Linked DNA regions of Rhodothermus marinus. The protein of the gene in region 1 interacts with the protein of each later gene in a pairwise test. Links are inferred from orthologs where the notes say so. Each region holds a gene or a part of one and is shown on either strand. Other genes may lie near its edges. The genes, in order: GYH26_RS02390 and rlmB.

Region 1 (6,349 bases):
ACGAACAGATCGAACGCCTCAAGCGGAGTCTCTCGCAACCGGTCTTCATCAGCATTCTGGAGGATTTCGATCTGGGGTCCGTGCGCTACGGGGACCGGGAGACCGAGCCGAACGTGCAGCTCCTGGGCACCGACGAAAACTTTCTGGAAAACTTCAGCTACGAGCTGGCCGAGGGCCGCTTCATTACGGCGCAGGATGTGCACTACGCGCGGCCGGTCATTGTGCTGGGCTCGGTGATCGCCGAGGAGCTGTTTCCGAACGAGACGCCGCTGGGCAAGGTGGTGCGCTTCGGCGGGCATCGCTACGAGGTGATCGGCGTGCTGAAAACCAAGGGAAGCTTTCTGGGCTTCAGCCAGGACCGGCGCGTGCTGATTCCGATCACGACGGCGTTTGCCCGCTACGGACAGCCGGACCGCAACCTGGCGGCCGTCAGCGTGCGCGTCAGCAGTCCGGAACGGCTGGGTGCGGCGATGGACGAGGTGATCAGCAAGTTTCGCGTCATCCGCAAGGTGCCGCCCGGCCAGCCCAACGATTTTGAGATCAGCACGAACGACTCGATGCGAAGCGTTTTCGAGGCGTTCACGCGCACGCTTTCGATCGGCGGGGCCGGGATCGGGCTGATTGCACTGCTGGCGGCCGGCATCGGAATCATGAACATCATGCTGGTGTCGGTCACCGAGCGCACACGCGAGATCGGCATCCGCAAGGCCGTGGGCGCCCGGCGACGCGACATTCTACGGCAATTCCTGCTTGAAGCATTTTTCTTGTGCCAGATCGGCGGCCTTGTCGGTATCTTACTGGGTGCGCTGGGGGGCAATCTGGTGGCGGTGTACTTCGACATTTCGGCCGTCTTTCCCTGGGACTGGGCGCTGGGTGGTATGCTGCTGGTGACGCTGGTGGCCGTGGTGTTCGGTAGCTACCCGGCGTACAAGGCGGCTCGGTTGAATCCCATTGAGGCATTGCGCTACGAATAGCCTATGGAAGAGACGCTGTCGGCGGCCGATCGGGCCAAGAAGGCCGCGGGCGAAAAGGTGGCGGCCATGGTGGAGCCGGGCATGCGGCTGGGACTGGGAACGGGCTCGACGGCTGCCTGGGCCATCCGGGCGCTGGGGCGGCGCGTGCGCGAAGAAGGGCTCCGTGTGGTGGGCGTGCCCACTTCGTATGCCGCGGAGCAGCTGGCCCGTGCCGAGGGCATTCCGCTGGTGACGCTGGCGGACGTCGAGGCGCTGGACCTGGCCTTCGACGGGGCCGACGAGGTCAGTCCGGAGCTGAACCTGATCAAAGGCCGCGGGGCCGCCCACACGCGGGAAAAGGTGGTGGCCTCGCTGGCCCGGCGCTTCGTGGTGCTGGTGGACGCGTCGAAGCTGGTCGATCGGCTGGGCACGCGCTGGCCTGTGCCCATCGAGGTGTTGCCGATGGCGGCCGAGCCGGTGCTGCGACAGCTCCGACGCATGGGGGCCGAGCCCGTGCTGCGGATGGGCAAGTGCAAGGACGGGCCGGTGGTGACCGATCAGGGCTTCTGGGTGATCGACGCGCGCTTTCCCGATGGCATCGACGATCCGCATGCGCTGGCCGTCACGCTCTCGACGATGCCCGGCGTGCTGGACCATGGCCTGTTTCTGGGACTGGCCACCGACGTGCTGGTCGGGCAGGCCGACGGCCAGGTGCGTCACATCCGGCGTCCGTAATATGGAATCGTTGTTTTACTGGTGCATGAGGGGCCACACCCCATGTGGCGGACGTGATCCGGCGGGTATGATCGGGCGGACACAATGGTCCGCCCCTACGGGATAGGGAAACTGTCAATGATCTGGTAGGGGCGCACCACAGTGTGCGCCCGTGCTTTTTCGCATGCACTACGATACGATTTTTCAGAAATCGTATAAGCGTCTATTCCCCTGACGCTGTGCAATAAAAAAGCGCGGCCCATCGGACCGCGCTTTTTTGTTTCGACAGACCTGATTATCACTGTAGACGGAAGATCACCGGCAGCGTGAAGCGCACGCGCACCGGACGCCCACGCTGACGTCCCGGCTTGAACTTGAGCTGGCTGACGCACCGGAGCGCTTCTTCGTCGAGGCCGGCTCCGACGCCGCGCAGCACCTGCGGGTTGGTCACGTTGCCGTTTTCGTCCACCACGAACTGGATGATCACGCGGCCTTCGACGCCTGCCTTGCGGGCAATTTCCGGATACTTAATGCAGTCGTAGAGCGCCTTCTGGCCGCCGATGATCTCGGGCATCTCCTCGACCACCACGAACACCTCCGGCTCGGGCTCTTCTTCTTCCTCAGGAGGCGGCGGAGGCGGCGGGACGTTGGTGACCGTCTCGTTGATGTCCAGCGCGGCGTCCAGGTTCAGGTCTTCCTCCTCCAGCGTCGTCTCATCCGGCACCTCTACCGGGACGGGCGGCCGCGGCGGTGGCGGTGGCTTGACCTCCTGCTTGGTCTGCACGATCTCTTCCATCTGCACCACTTCCTGCTCCTCCATCACAAATTGCATTTCCTGCTCGGGCCGCCAGTCGACGCGGAAGGCGACGATCAAAAGGAGCAGCGTGATGATCAGACCGATCTCGATATAGAGCGGATACCGCTTTCGCAGATCGGCCTCTTCCGTCTTCCGAACAATCCCCATGACAGATAGCTACTGGTTGGTGTAGCGGCGAAGATACAGTGTTTTCAGCATGGAAGCAACCGTGCTTATGCATGAAGGATTGCTGAAGTTCCATTCAGGAACGGGTGGTGGGAATGATCAGCCAGCGATCGAAGGCATAGCCGGCCAGCAGGCCCAGTCCGTCGGCCGCCAGGTCGAACCACTCGGCCGAACGGCCGATCGACAGCACATACTGGCCGACTTCGGTAAACAGGGCCAGCAGCAGACCCGTCCCGAGCACCAGCGCAAAGCGACGATTTCCGGGAAGGGCCGGGAGCCAGAACCCGGCAAACCCGGCAAACAGCACGAAATGGGCGATTTTGTCGATCCATTCGAAGACGATGGGCTCGACGAGTTTGCCGGGGATGAAGCAGGCGACCAGCACGCCCAGCGTCCAGCCCACCGCCAGCAGTCGAAACAACCGCATGCTTATCGGTCGAAGCGTTCGCGAAGGACAACGGGCAGGTGCGCAAGCAAGTCCAGTGCCATCATGGAAGCCGTGCCGTAGTGGGCCGCGTAGCGGTCGGCTGCAGCGCCACCCACGTGTAGCGCGCAGACGGCCGCCTGCGTGGGCGGCAGGCCCTGGGCTACAAGGCCGACGCACAGGCCAGCCAGCACGTCGCCGGTGCCGGCCGTGGCCAGCGCCGGATTGCCCGTGGCATTGATCCAGACCGTGCCGTCGGGCCAGCCCACCACACTGGGCATTCCCTTGAGCAGGAGCACGCAGCCCCACGCCCGCGCATACTCCTGCACAACTTCGATACGCCGGGTCAGATCCACCTCGCCCGCCAGCCGGCGAAACTCACCCGTGTGTGGCGTGAGGATCCAGCGCCCCTGCGCATGCTCGCGGATCAGGTCGGTAAAACCGACCAGCGCGTTCAGCCCGTCCGCATCGATAACCGTGGGGAGTTGCGTCCGTTCCAGCAGGGCACGCACGAAGCGCTGCGTGTCGGGGTGGCGGCCCAGGCCTGGTCCGACGAGCAGCGCGCGGGCGCGTTCCAGCCAGCCGTCGAGCACGTCGAAGGCGTCTTCCTGGTCGATGCCGCCGCGTTCGGTCTCGGGCAGGCCCAGCAGGGCCACTTCGGTCAGCTTGGTGGCCAGGATCGGGCGCACGTCCGAAGGACAGGCGCAGAGCACGTAGCCGGCGCCGATCCGGGCCGCCGCCGTGGCAGCCATTACCGGCGCGCCGGTGAACTCGCGGGAGCCGGCCACGACGAGCGCCATTCCGGCGCTGTACTTGTGGGCGTCGTGCGCCCGGCGCGGAAGCCATTGCCGGATGAGTGCGTCGGTGGCACGCCAGGCGCAACCCGGTTGTCGGGCGACCTGCTCCAGCACGTGGCGGGGAATGCCGATCTCGATCACGTCGATGGCGCCGCACAGGCGGGGTCCTTCGCCCAGCAGCAGGCCCACCTTGAGCGCGCCCATCGTCACGGTACGGGTGGCGGCAACGGCCGCACCCAGCACTTCGCCGGTATCGCTGTCGAGCCCGGTCGGAATGTCGATGGCCAGCACAGGCGCCGCCCGTTCGTTGAGCCACTGCACCAGCTCCCGGATGGGCGAGCGGAGCGGACTGGAAAGCCCCGTGCCCAGCAGGGCGTCCACGTAGAGATCGGCTGGCGGCAGGTGGTCCAGCCCGACCAGCGCGTCCAGGCGGTGCAGGTGCAGGCGTCCGGAAGCGTCGGCCGCGGCCAGTTGCTCCAGCAGTCGGTAGTTGGCCGCGGCATCGTCGCTCATGGCCGAGACGTCGGCCAGCGTCACCACGTGCACGCGGGCGCCCCGGGCATGCAGCACGCGCGCCAGCACGAAGCCGTCGCCCCCGTTGTTGCCCCGGCCGCAGAGGCACACGACGGTGCGTCCGGCCACCGTGCCCAGCATGCGGGCGGCCACGTCGGCCGCGCCGCGTCCGGCCGTTTCCATCAACACCCGGCCCGGCAGGCCCAGCTCTTCGATGGTCCGGCGGTCGGCTTCGCGCATGGCCCGGGCCGTGAGTACCGGCTCGGGCAGGGCTTCCGGCATGGCTTCCATGGGTCTTTTCGGAACAGGCTTTTCAAAAAAAGAACGCACATCAGGGCGTCTGGCGCAAATGAAGCGACGGAAAATGCAGCGTGTCGGCCGCAGCTACTTCCCAGCGGGGACGCGTCTGCAGCGGCTCGGGCAACCGGCGCAGCGGTTCGGGCGGCTCGTAGGGCAGCAGTTGGCCGCCGTCCCAGCGTCGATTGCCGTTGCGGTCCAGAAAGGCCCGCACGCGGAAGCGCCCTTCGGGCAATTGTTTGAAGTGAAACGCACCGCCGCCGGGCGGTAAAGTCTGTCGGCGAACGGGTAAGGTAGGCGTTTCCGGAAGCAATTCGACGACGATCGGCGCGGTGGTGTCGGCCGCCTGCACGACGCCGCTCAGGCTGCCCAGCATGGCGGCGGGCATCCGGGCCAGCGTGGCGCGCCAGAGCGTGTCGGGCCGGCCGACGATCCGCCCCTCCAGCACCAGGTGCAGCCGTTCGTCTGGGCGCAGCGGCGGGTCCGGCCACAGCGCATAGGTCGTTCCGTCGGCGCTTTCCAGGTGGAAGGTCCGGGGGGCTCCGGCCGTATCGGTCAGGCTCAGATAAGGCGTCAGATCGGGCGGGGGCTGGTTGAACCGAAGCCGAAGCGGTTGGTCCGGCAACAGCAGGGCCTCGGCGGCCGGCTCGAATCCCAGAAAACGAAGGCGGAGTGTGTCGGGCCGTTCGCTTCCTGTAAAGCGGAGGGTGTCCGGCCGCACCGGATTGCCGGCCGTGTCCACCACGCCGCCTGGACGCAGGAAATACGTGGTGGCCCGAAGCGGAGCCGTGTAGAGCAGCACGTCGAGCGGTCGCTCGGGCACCTGGTACACGACGTCGACGGGCACGGTGGCGTCCCCGGTGAATAGCCGCCAGCGGGAGGGGTCGCGCGTCTGAAGCCGGACCGGTTCCGAAAAGCGCACCTGCAGGCGCCGATTCGAAAGCGGCTGCACGCGCTGCGGCGCAGGAGGCATGGTGTCGAGTCGGGTCAACAGCCAGGGCTCAGGGAATGGCCGATCGGTGGTGTCGGCCACCAGCGTCGGAATCGGCGGCGCGGCAAAGGCCTCGCCGGGGTCCGGGTGGCGGTTGCGGTTGCGGTCGGCCAGCGCTACCACGAAGTAGGGCTGCGGGCTCAGGTAGGTGAACCGGAACTGCCCTTCGGGATCGGTTTGCGTGCGGTAGTCCGGAGCGGTTGGCCACGCATGCGGCGGGAGCGTATCGGGCAGGGCGTAGGCGTACACGTCCACGCCGGCAACGGGACGACCGGAGGCGGCGTCGAGCACGCGTCCGGCCAGCTGGCCCCGGTTGATCGTGGGGCCGGTAGAGAAGGCCAGCACGATGGGTTCACGGAGGGCGACCCCGTGCAGATCGCGGAGATTGGTGTCGAAGGTCAGCACGTAGGTGGTGTTGGGTCGTAGCGGCGCGGGGAGCGTAAAGGTGACGGTGCGGCCCCGGACGCGCACTTCGGGCAGGCGCTCCGGGGTGGGCGTGATCGAAAGGGCCCGGGCGACGGAAGCCGGATCGATCCCTTCCGAAAAGATCAGCCGAATGCGCGGGTCCTGTACGCCGGTGGCGTTGGGCGGTGGCATGCTCTCCACCAGCGCCGGCGGGGTGCGGTCCGGGGGGCCGCCGGAGGGCGGTACCGGGTTGGCGCACGCCGCCAGTCCCAG
Region 2 (6,453 bases), 1.5 Mb from region 1 along the record:
AGCCACATCATGTTCATCCGGGAGTTTGTCGGGACGATCGACGACGCCTGGAAGCCGTATCTGTTCATGGCATAGCGGGCCTGCAAAGAATCCGCAAGGCGCAAAACCGGAACGTCACCCGGACGTTTGGTTTTCCACGCCTGGATGTCTAAACGAGAGAAATCGCCTTGCGGAAACCGTCGCTTTCGTTGTGGATCGCCCGGGTGCTCTGGTTGGCACCCGGCCTGTTGTTCGCGCTGGGGCTGTACCTGGGCTGGTCGGCCTACCGGATGCTCCGCACCTGGCAGGAGGGCATTTCGGCCATGGCCGAAATCACCGAGCTGGAGATCTCGCAGCGGGTGGACGTGACGTACGATTATGTAAACCTGCGCATTCGGTTGCCGGACGGACGGGTGCTGGAACGCAACCGGTTGAGCCTGCCGCACACGCTGGCGCCATTGCTGCGCGGACGCGACTCGGTCGAGGTGCGGGTCCGGCCGGAAAACCCGGAGGACGTGGTCATCGTGGAACTGGCCCGGGCCCAGTGGCGCATGGCCCTGATTCAGGCCGTCATGAGTCTGCTGGGCGGGGTGCTTTTTGCCGTCGGCGTGGCCTGGTGGAACCGACTGCTGCGCCGGCAGGGTGACCCGGCATGGCGCACACCGGAAACCTGACGCCTGAGATGGACCTGAAGCCTTGGCTTGCGCGCGTGGTCGATGCCATTCGGGACTGGGAAGCGTCCTGGGGGCCTTACCCGCCGCATCCGTCTCTGCAGGTTGACCCGCACGAACTGGAGGCGGCGCTGAGCCGCTACCTGGAGCGCCTGCGGGGAAACTATCCCTTCTTCCATCCTCGCTATGCCGGGCAGATGCTCAAACCGCCCCATCCGGTTGCCGTGATCGGCTATCTGGCGGCCCAGCTCATCAACCCGAACAACCATGCGCTGGACGGCGGGCCGCCCACCGGGGAAATGGAAAAAGAAGTGGTGCGGGCGCTGGCCGTCATGCTGCACCTGCCCGAGACCACGCTCGGCCACCTGACCGGCGGGGGCACCATGGCCAACCTGGAGGCGCTCTGGGTGGCGCGCTGCCTGCATCCGGACCGGGGCGTGGCGTTTTCACGGGAAGCGCACTACACCCACGGCCGCATGAGCGGCGTCCTGCAACTCGAGGCCGTGGAGGTACCCACCGATGCCGAAGGGCGCATGGACCTCGAGGCGCTTGAAGCGGTGCTGCGCACTGGGCGCATCGGAACCGTCGTGCTGACGGCCGGCACGACGGGGCGTGGCGTGGTCGATCCGATCGCCGACGCACTGCCGCTCTGTCGTCGGTATGGCTGTCGGGTGCACGTCGATGCCGCCTACGGAGGCTTTTTTGCGCTGCTGGCCCATGCCGACGCGCCGGAGCTGGCCCCGGACACCCGGCGCCACCTGAGGGCCATAGCCGACTGCGACTCGGTGGCGATCGACCCGCACAAGCACGGCCTGCAGCCGTACGGCTGCGGGGCCATTCTCTTCCGGGATCCTTCGGTAGGCCGGTTCTACCGGCACGATTCGCCCTACACCTATTTCACGTCCGACGCACTGCATCTGGGCGAGATCAGCCTGGAGTGCTCGCGGGCAGGAGCGGCCGCCGGGGCGCTCTGGCTCACGCTGCAGGTGTTGCCGCTGGCGGCCGATCGCGGACTGGGGCCGATCCTGGCTGCCTGTCTGCGGGCCGCCCGCCGCTGGGCCGCGTTGCTGGAGACCTCGGAGGTACTCCGATTGGTGCAACGGCCCGAGCTGGACATCCTGACGTTCTATCCCGTGCCATTGACTTCCACGGCCTCGGCCGTGGACGCGGCCAGTCAGCGGCTTTTTCAGGAGGCCATGGAGAATCAGGAAGATCCGGTGTTTCTCAGTGTGCTGCGGCTGCGCACCGAGGCGCTTCGGCATCGCTGGCCGACGTTGCAGGCAGACCGGCCGGAAGTCCGCGTGCTACGAAGCGTGCTGATGAAGCCGGATCATGAAACGTACGTGCCCCATCTGCACGAGCGACTCGAGCATCTAGCCCGTCGTATTCAGACTTCGACAGCGGTATGAGTGAAGCGATCGATCGGCTGGTGGGACGCAATCCGGTGCGGGAGGCGCTGGAGCAGGAGGAAACCCGCGTGGAGAAGGTGCTGCTCCAGGAGGGAGTCGGCGGGCCGGCGATCGAGGCCATCCGGCGGGCGGCACGGGCGCACGGCGTTCCCGTACAGGTCGTTCCGAAAGCCCGACTGGACCGGCTGGCCGCAGGGGCCGTGCACCAGGGCGTGGTAGCCTTCGTGGCACCGGTGCACTACCGAACGCTGGAAGAGTTGCTGGAAGCGGTAGCCCCTTCACCTGAAGCCGTTCAGGAACGCCAGCCGCTGCTGGTGGCGCTGGACCAGATCGAAGACCCGCACAATTACGGCGCTATTTTGCGGACGGCTGCGGCGGCCGGCGTGGCCGGGGTGCTGGTGCCGAGGCATCACATGGCCCCGCTGAACGCTGCCGCCCTCAAAGCCAGCGCCGGTGCAGCCCTGCGCGTGCCCATCGCCCATGTAACGAACCTGGCCCGGGCGCTGGAGACGCTCAAAGCGCACGGATTCTGGGTGGCCGGCGCCAGTCCCTCCGGCGACGTTTCTGTGTGGGAGATGGACTGGCACCGGCCGCTGGTGCTTGTGCTGGGCAACGAAGGACGCGGGCTACGCTCCGGTGTGGCCCGGGCGTGCGATCTGCTCGTCTCGATCCCGCTGCGCGGCCCCGTCGAATCGCTCAACGTCTCGGTGGCCGCCGGCATTCTGCTGTTTGCGGCCACCCGCACGCGCCCTTAGCGCGTACCGTTACCCCGATAGACGATCTTCCGAATCGTATCGAATTGCAGGTAGGGGTACTCCTCCTGGATCCGCTCGATGGCGTCGTAGGCGGGCACGTTCTGAGCGCGTAATTGCCGAAAGCGTTTGCGGATCTGATAGTCGCGGACGCTCTTGGCATCCAGCAGATTGTGCTCGACCAGCAACTGGTACACCTCGTCGCTGATCAGATCGGCCAGCGGGTTGCGGTGTTTGACAAGGGCTTCCATAGGTCCGGCTGCTGATTGTGAAAGAACCCGGGTACGTGTGGCTGCGCGACTGGTAGGAAGTCTACATGAATCCGTAGCGCTTCGCAGAAGCAACTGGGTGAACGGTCGATTTCTTGAAATCAATGGAAAGGAAGCGCTACTGATCCGTTGTTCAGGGGGACGTGGAAGGGGTTCGAAATGTGGCTGGAAGCGCTTCTAAACCGGTGTCGTCCGGCGGCCGCCAGTGACCACCCTGCAGCACCAGACAGACAAAGCCGATCAGCGTGTAGAGCACCATCTGGGCACCGTGCGTCAGCACGGCATAGGTGGCGGCCGCCGCCTGAGGGACTGTCAGCAGGTGAACCATAACCTGCACCGTGATATAGTGGTAGGAGCCCAGTCCGCCGGGCGATGGAAGGGCCACGCCTACGGCGCCCAGCACCAGCAGGATCCAGGCCTCGGCCGGTCCCAGCCCGCAGGGCCGGCTCAGGTGGAGCATGACCAGCGGTAGATAGGCCATGCCCCAGTAACAGGCCCACATCAGCAGCGTGCTGAGCGTCAGAGCCACCGGCCGATGCGTGCGATGCACGGTGAACAGTCCGTGTTTGAATGCGGCAAGCGGTCCACGTAGTCGCCGACCGATGCGCCGGAGCAGGGGCGTCCGACGTCCCAGATAGACACCGAGCCCGAGAAGCAGCAGCACAAGCAGGGCACCTACCGCCAGAAGCTGCAGGGATCCGCTCTGAAACCAGGGCGCCACGAAAAGGCGATGCAGTTCCGCCCACCGATCCAGTAGCATGACCAGCACGCTGAGCAGGGCCAGCACGAGCACCAGCAGATCCAGCAGGCGCTCGGCCACCACCGTGCCCAGCACGCTGCTGAGGCGCAGTCCGGTGGTACGGCTCAGGCTGGCCGCTCGGGCCAGCTCGCCCAGCCGGGGGGCCGCATAGTTGACCATGTAGCCGATCATGAGCGCCTGAAAAGCGCGGGCGATGGTGAGACGGCGCCGGCCGTTTGCATCGGGCAGGGCTTCCAGCAGCAGCCGCCAGCGCCAGGCCCGGATCAGGTGGCTCAGCAGCGTCAGCACCACAAGAGGGGCCAGCCAGCGATAGTCGGCCTGCTTCAGATCCTCCCAGATCACCCGGAGATCGGCGCCGCGCAGGGCCAGATAGAGCAGACCGAGGCCCAGCGCAAAACTTCCGAGACGGAAAAGCAGCGGGCGAAGCTTTTCGGTTCGGGCCATGAATCACTGGCGCAGGTCCACTACTTCGACCCCTTCCGGCGGGCGAAACGTGAACAGTTCGGGCGAGAGCGCAGGGTTCAGCACCAGATCGGACAGCAGGAACGTCATGCGCGTGTCGTTCACGTCGCGCACGTCCACGCGGGTAACGAGCAGGTCCCGGTCGCGCACCCAGAGCACCACCTCCTGAAACGGCGCTTCCGGTCGGAGCGGACGCAGGCGCAATCGGTGATACGCCGTGTTCTGATAGGTAACGGCCTCTCCGCCAAGCACCTCGTAGCGATCGCTGTAGTGGAGCAGAAATTCGTTGAGCGAAAAGCCGGTCTCGTCGGGCACGTAGTCGTTGATGAGTACCTGGCGTGTGTCGGGCAGGTAGACCCAGGTGGTGCGGCCGTCGGTGACGATCGTCTGGCGCGGGGTCTCGACGCGGTAGCGGTCGCCCTGCAGCCAGAGCCGCCCGCGCAGCGTGTCGGGTCGCTCGGCATAGGGCGTCTGCAGGATCTGCACGAACGACGCCTGCAGCGCGTCGATCTGCTGGTACCGCGCACGCAGCCGCTCCATGAGCTGGCGGGCGGCATCCTGTGCCGCGGCCGCCGTCCAGCAGCTGCAACAGAGCCCCAGAAGCAGCAGGTGGTTAAGGCTGAAGCGGAAAACGGTGGAGAATTTCATAGCGTGCCCCATCAGGATGCAGATGGCTTTCGTACAGATGAAAGGCCCGCACCGGAAACGGCGTCAGCGCAAAGTCGCGATGTCGCTGCAGGAACGACCGTACGGCGGCGGTCGGAACCTGCTTCAGCCGGGCCAGCGTGATGTGCGGCCGGAACGGCCGGTCCTCCGGGGTAAAACCCAGATCGACCACGCGCCGTTCGATTTCGGCCTGCAGCGCGTGCAGTTCCGGCACCGGATCGACGGCCGCCGCCAGCACGCGCGGACGGGTCAGGGAGGGCAGGACCATCAGGCCCCGGGGCGCCAGTTCGAAGGCCGGGGCTTCGATTTTGGCCAGCGTCCGCGTGAGCTCGGGTAGCAGGTCTTCCTCGACGGGACCCAGAAAGCGCAACGTCAGGTGAAACTGGTCCGGCGTGGCCCAGCGTGCCTTCCAGGAGGGATCGCGCAGGGCATAGAGCCGGCGGCGATGATCTTCCGGCAGGTCCAGTGCAACAAACAGACGCAACATGGAAAGCTGGCAGCTCGAACGTGTCGTTTCCGGTGGGCAGACCGGGGTGGATCGTGCGGCGCTCGACGCCGCGCGGGCGGCCGGGGTTCCCATCGGCGGCTGGTGTCCGAAGGGCCGGTGGGCCGAGGATGGACCGATTCCCGAAGACTATCCGCTCCAGGAGACGCCCTCATCGGATCCCATTGTCCGCACCACCTGGAACGTCCGTGATAGCGACGGCACGCTCATCCTGCATCCGGGCGGTCCGCTTCGGGGTGGCACGGCGCAGACCGAACTGGCCGCGCGTCGCATGGGGAAGCCCTGTCTGGTACTGACGCTGGATCGTCCCGTCGAGGAGCTGGTGCGTGAAATTCGTCGCTGGCTGGAGACCGAAAACATTCGCGTGCTCAACGTGGCCGGCCCGCGCGAAAGTCAGGCGCCGGGCATCTACCGCCGGGCCTACGAGGTGCTGGCCGCGCTGTTTCGCTCGCTGGCGGGGCGCTCGGACGGATGACGACGGTGGCGTCGGGCGTAGAGGTCCTCGCCACGTGCCACGCGGGCGGCTGCCCGCAGAAACAGAAAAATGCTGGCGCCCATGCAGACCAACACGAACACGAGCATGGGAATCCAGAGGGGCGCTTCGGCACTACCCTGGCGCGCCAGGATGTGCGGGTAGCGCACGGCTTTGTCAGCCAGCCAGAGCGCAATGCTCAGCCCCAGCACGCCGAACACCAGCGCGGCGCCGCGCAGCAGCCAGACAGTCCGGCGAACTTCAGGCGACGACATCGACAGGATCGGTCAGGCGTACGGGGATTCCGGCGCGGTGCAGGTAGGCCTTGGCCTCCTGGATCGTGTAGATGCGGAAGTGAAAGATCGACGCGGCCAGCACGGCGTCGGCCTGGCCCTCGACGAACGCCTGGCGCAGGTGCTCCAGCGTGCCGGCGCCCCCGGAGGCGATGACCGGAATCGAAACGCGCGAACTGATGGCCCGCAGCAGCTCCAGATCGTACCCGTCCTTC

What was found.
Region 2: the proteins of GYH26_RS02390 (region 1) and rlmB interact in binary tests that used the Escherichia coli proteins (3 or more experiments, as listed by UniProt). The link is inferred for Rhodothermus marinus from one-to-one orthologs.

Annotation. Positions count from the first base shown.
Region 1 is NZ_AP019797.1:512,078-518,426, forward strand. The notes cover bases 2,377-5,271. They hold GYH26_RS02390 (NAD(P)H-hydrate dehydratase), read right to left. Parts: upstream 4,675-5,271; coding sequence 3,079-4,674; downstream 2,377-3,078. Other genes in these bases: GYH26_RS02380 (energy transducer TonB), read right to left, coding at 2,377-2,631; GYH26_RS02385 (VanZ family protein), read right to left, coding at 2,726-3,076; GYH26_RS02395 (Ig-like domain-containing protein), read right to left, coding at 4,715-5,271. In the rest of the region: GYH26_RS02370 (ABC transporter permease), read left to right, coding at 1-974; ribose-5-phosphate isomerase RpiA, read left to right, coding at 978-1,688; more of GYH26_RS02380, read right to left, coding at 1,966-2,376; more of GYH26_RS02395, read right to left, coding at 5,272-6,349. UniProt on the Escherichia coli protein: Bifunctional enzyme that catalyzes the epimerization of the S- and R-forms of NAD(P)HX and the dehydration of the S-form of NAD(P)HX at the expense of ADP, which is converted to AMP.
Region 2 is NZ_AP019797.1:2,018,259-2,024,711, reverse strand. The notes cover bases 936-3,934. They hold rlmB (23S rRNA (guanosine(2251)-2'-O)-methyltransferase RlmB), read left to right. Parts: upstream 936-2,055; coding sequence 2,056-2,814; downstream 2,815-3,934. Other genes in these bases: GYH26_RS08745 (lysylphosphatidylglycerol synthase transmembrane domain-containing protein), read right to left, coding at 3,214-3,934; GYH26_RS08750 (hypothetical protein), read right to left, coding at 2,811-3,062; GYH26_RS08760 (pyridoxal phosphate-dependent decarboxylase family protein), read left to right, coding at 936-2,059. Also shown: GYH26_RS08770 (HNH endonuclease), read left to right, coding at 1-75; GYH26_RS08765 (DUF3592 domain-containing protein), read left to right, coding at 168-653; more of GYH26_RS08760, read left to right, coding at 662-935; more of GYH26_RS08745, read right to left, coding at 3,935-4,284; GYH26_RS08740 (LolA family protein), read right to left, coding at 4,288-4,950; thpR (RNA 2',3'-cyclic phosphodiesterase), read right to left, coding at 4,916-5,455; GYH26_RS08730 (putative molybdenum carrier protein), read left to right, coding at 5,454-5,948; GYH26_RS08725 (ABC transporter permease), read right to left, coding at 5,894-6,220; imidazole glycerol phosphate synthase subunit HisF, read right to left, coding at 6,207-6,453. UniProt on the Escherichia coli protein: Specifically methylates the ribose of guanosine 2251 in 23S rRNA.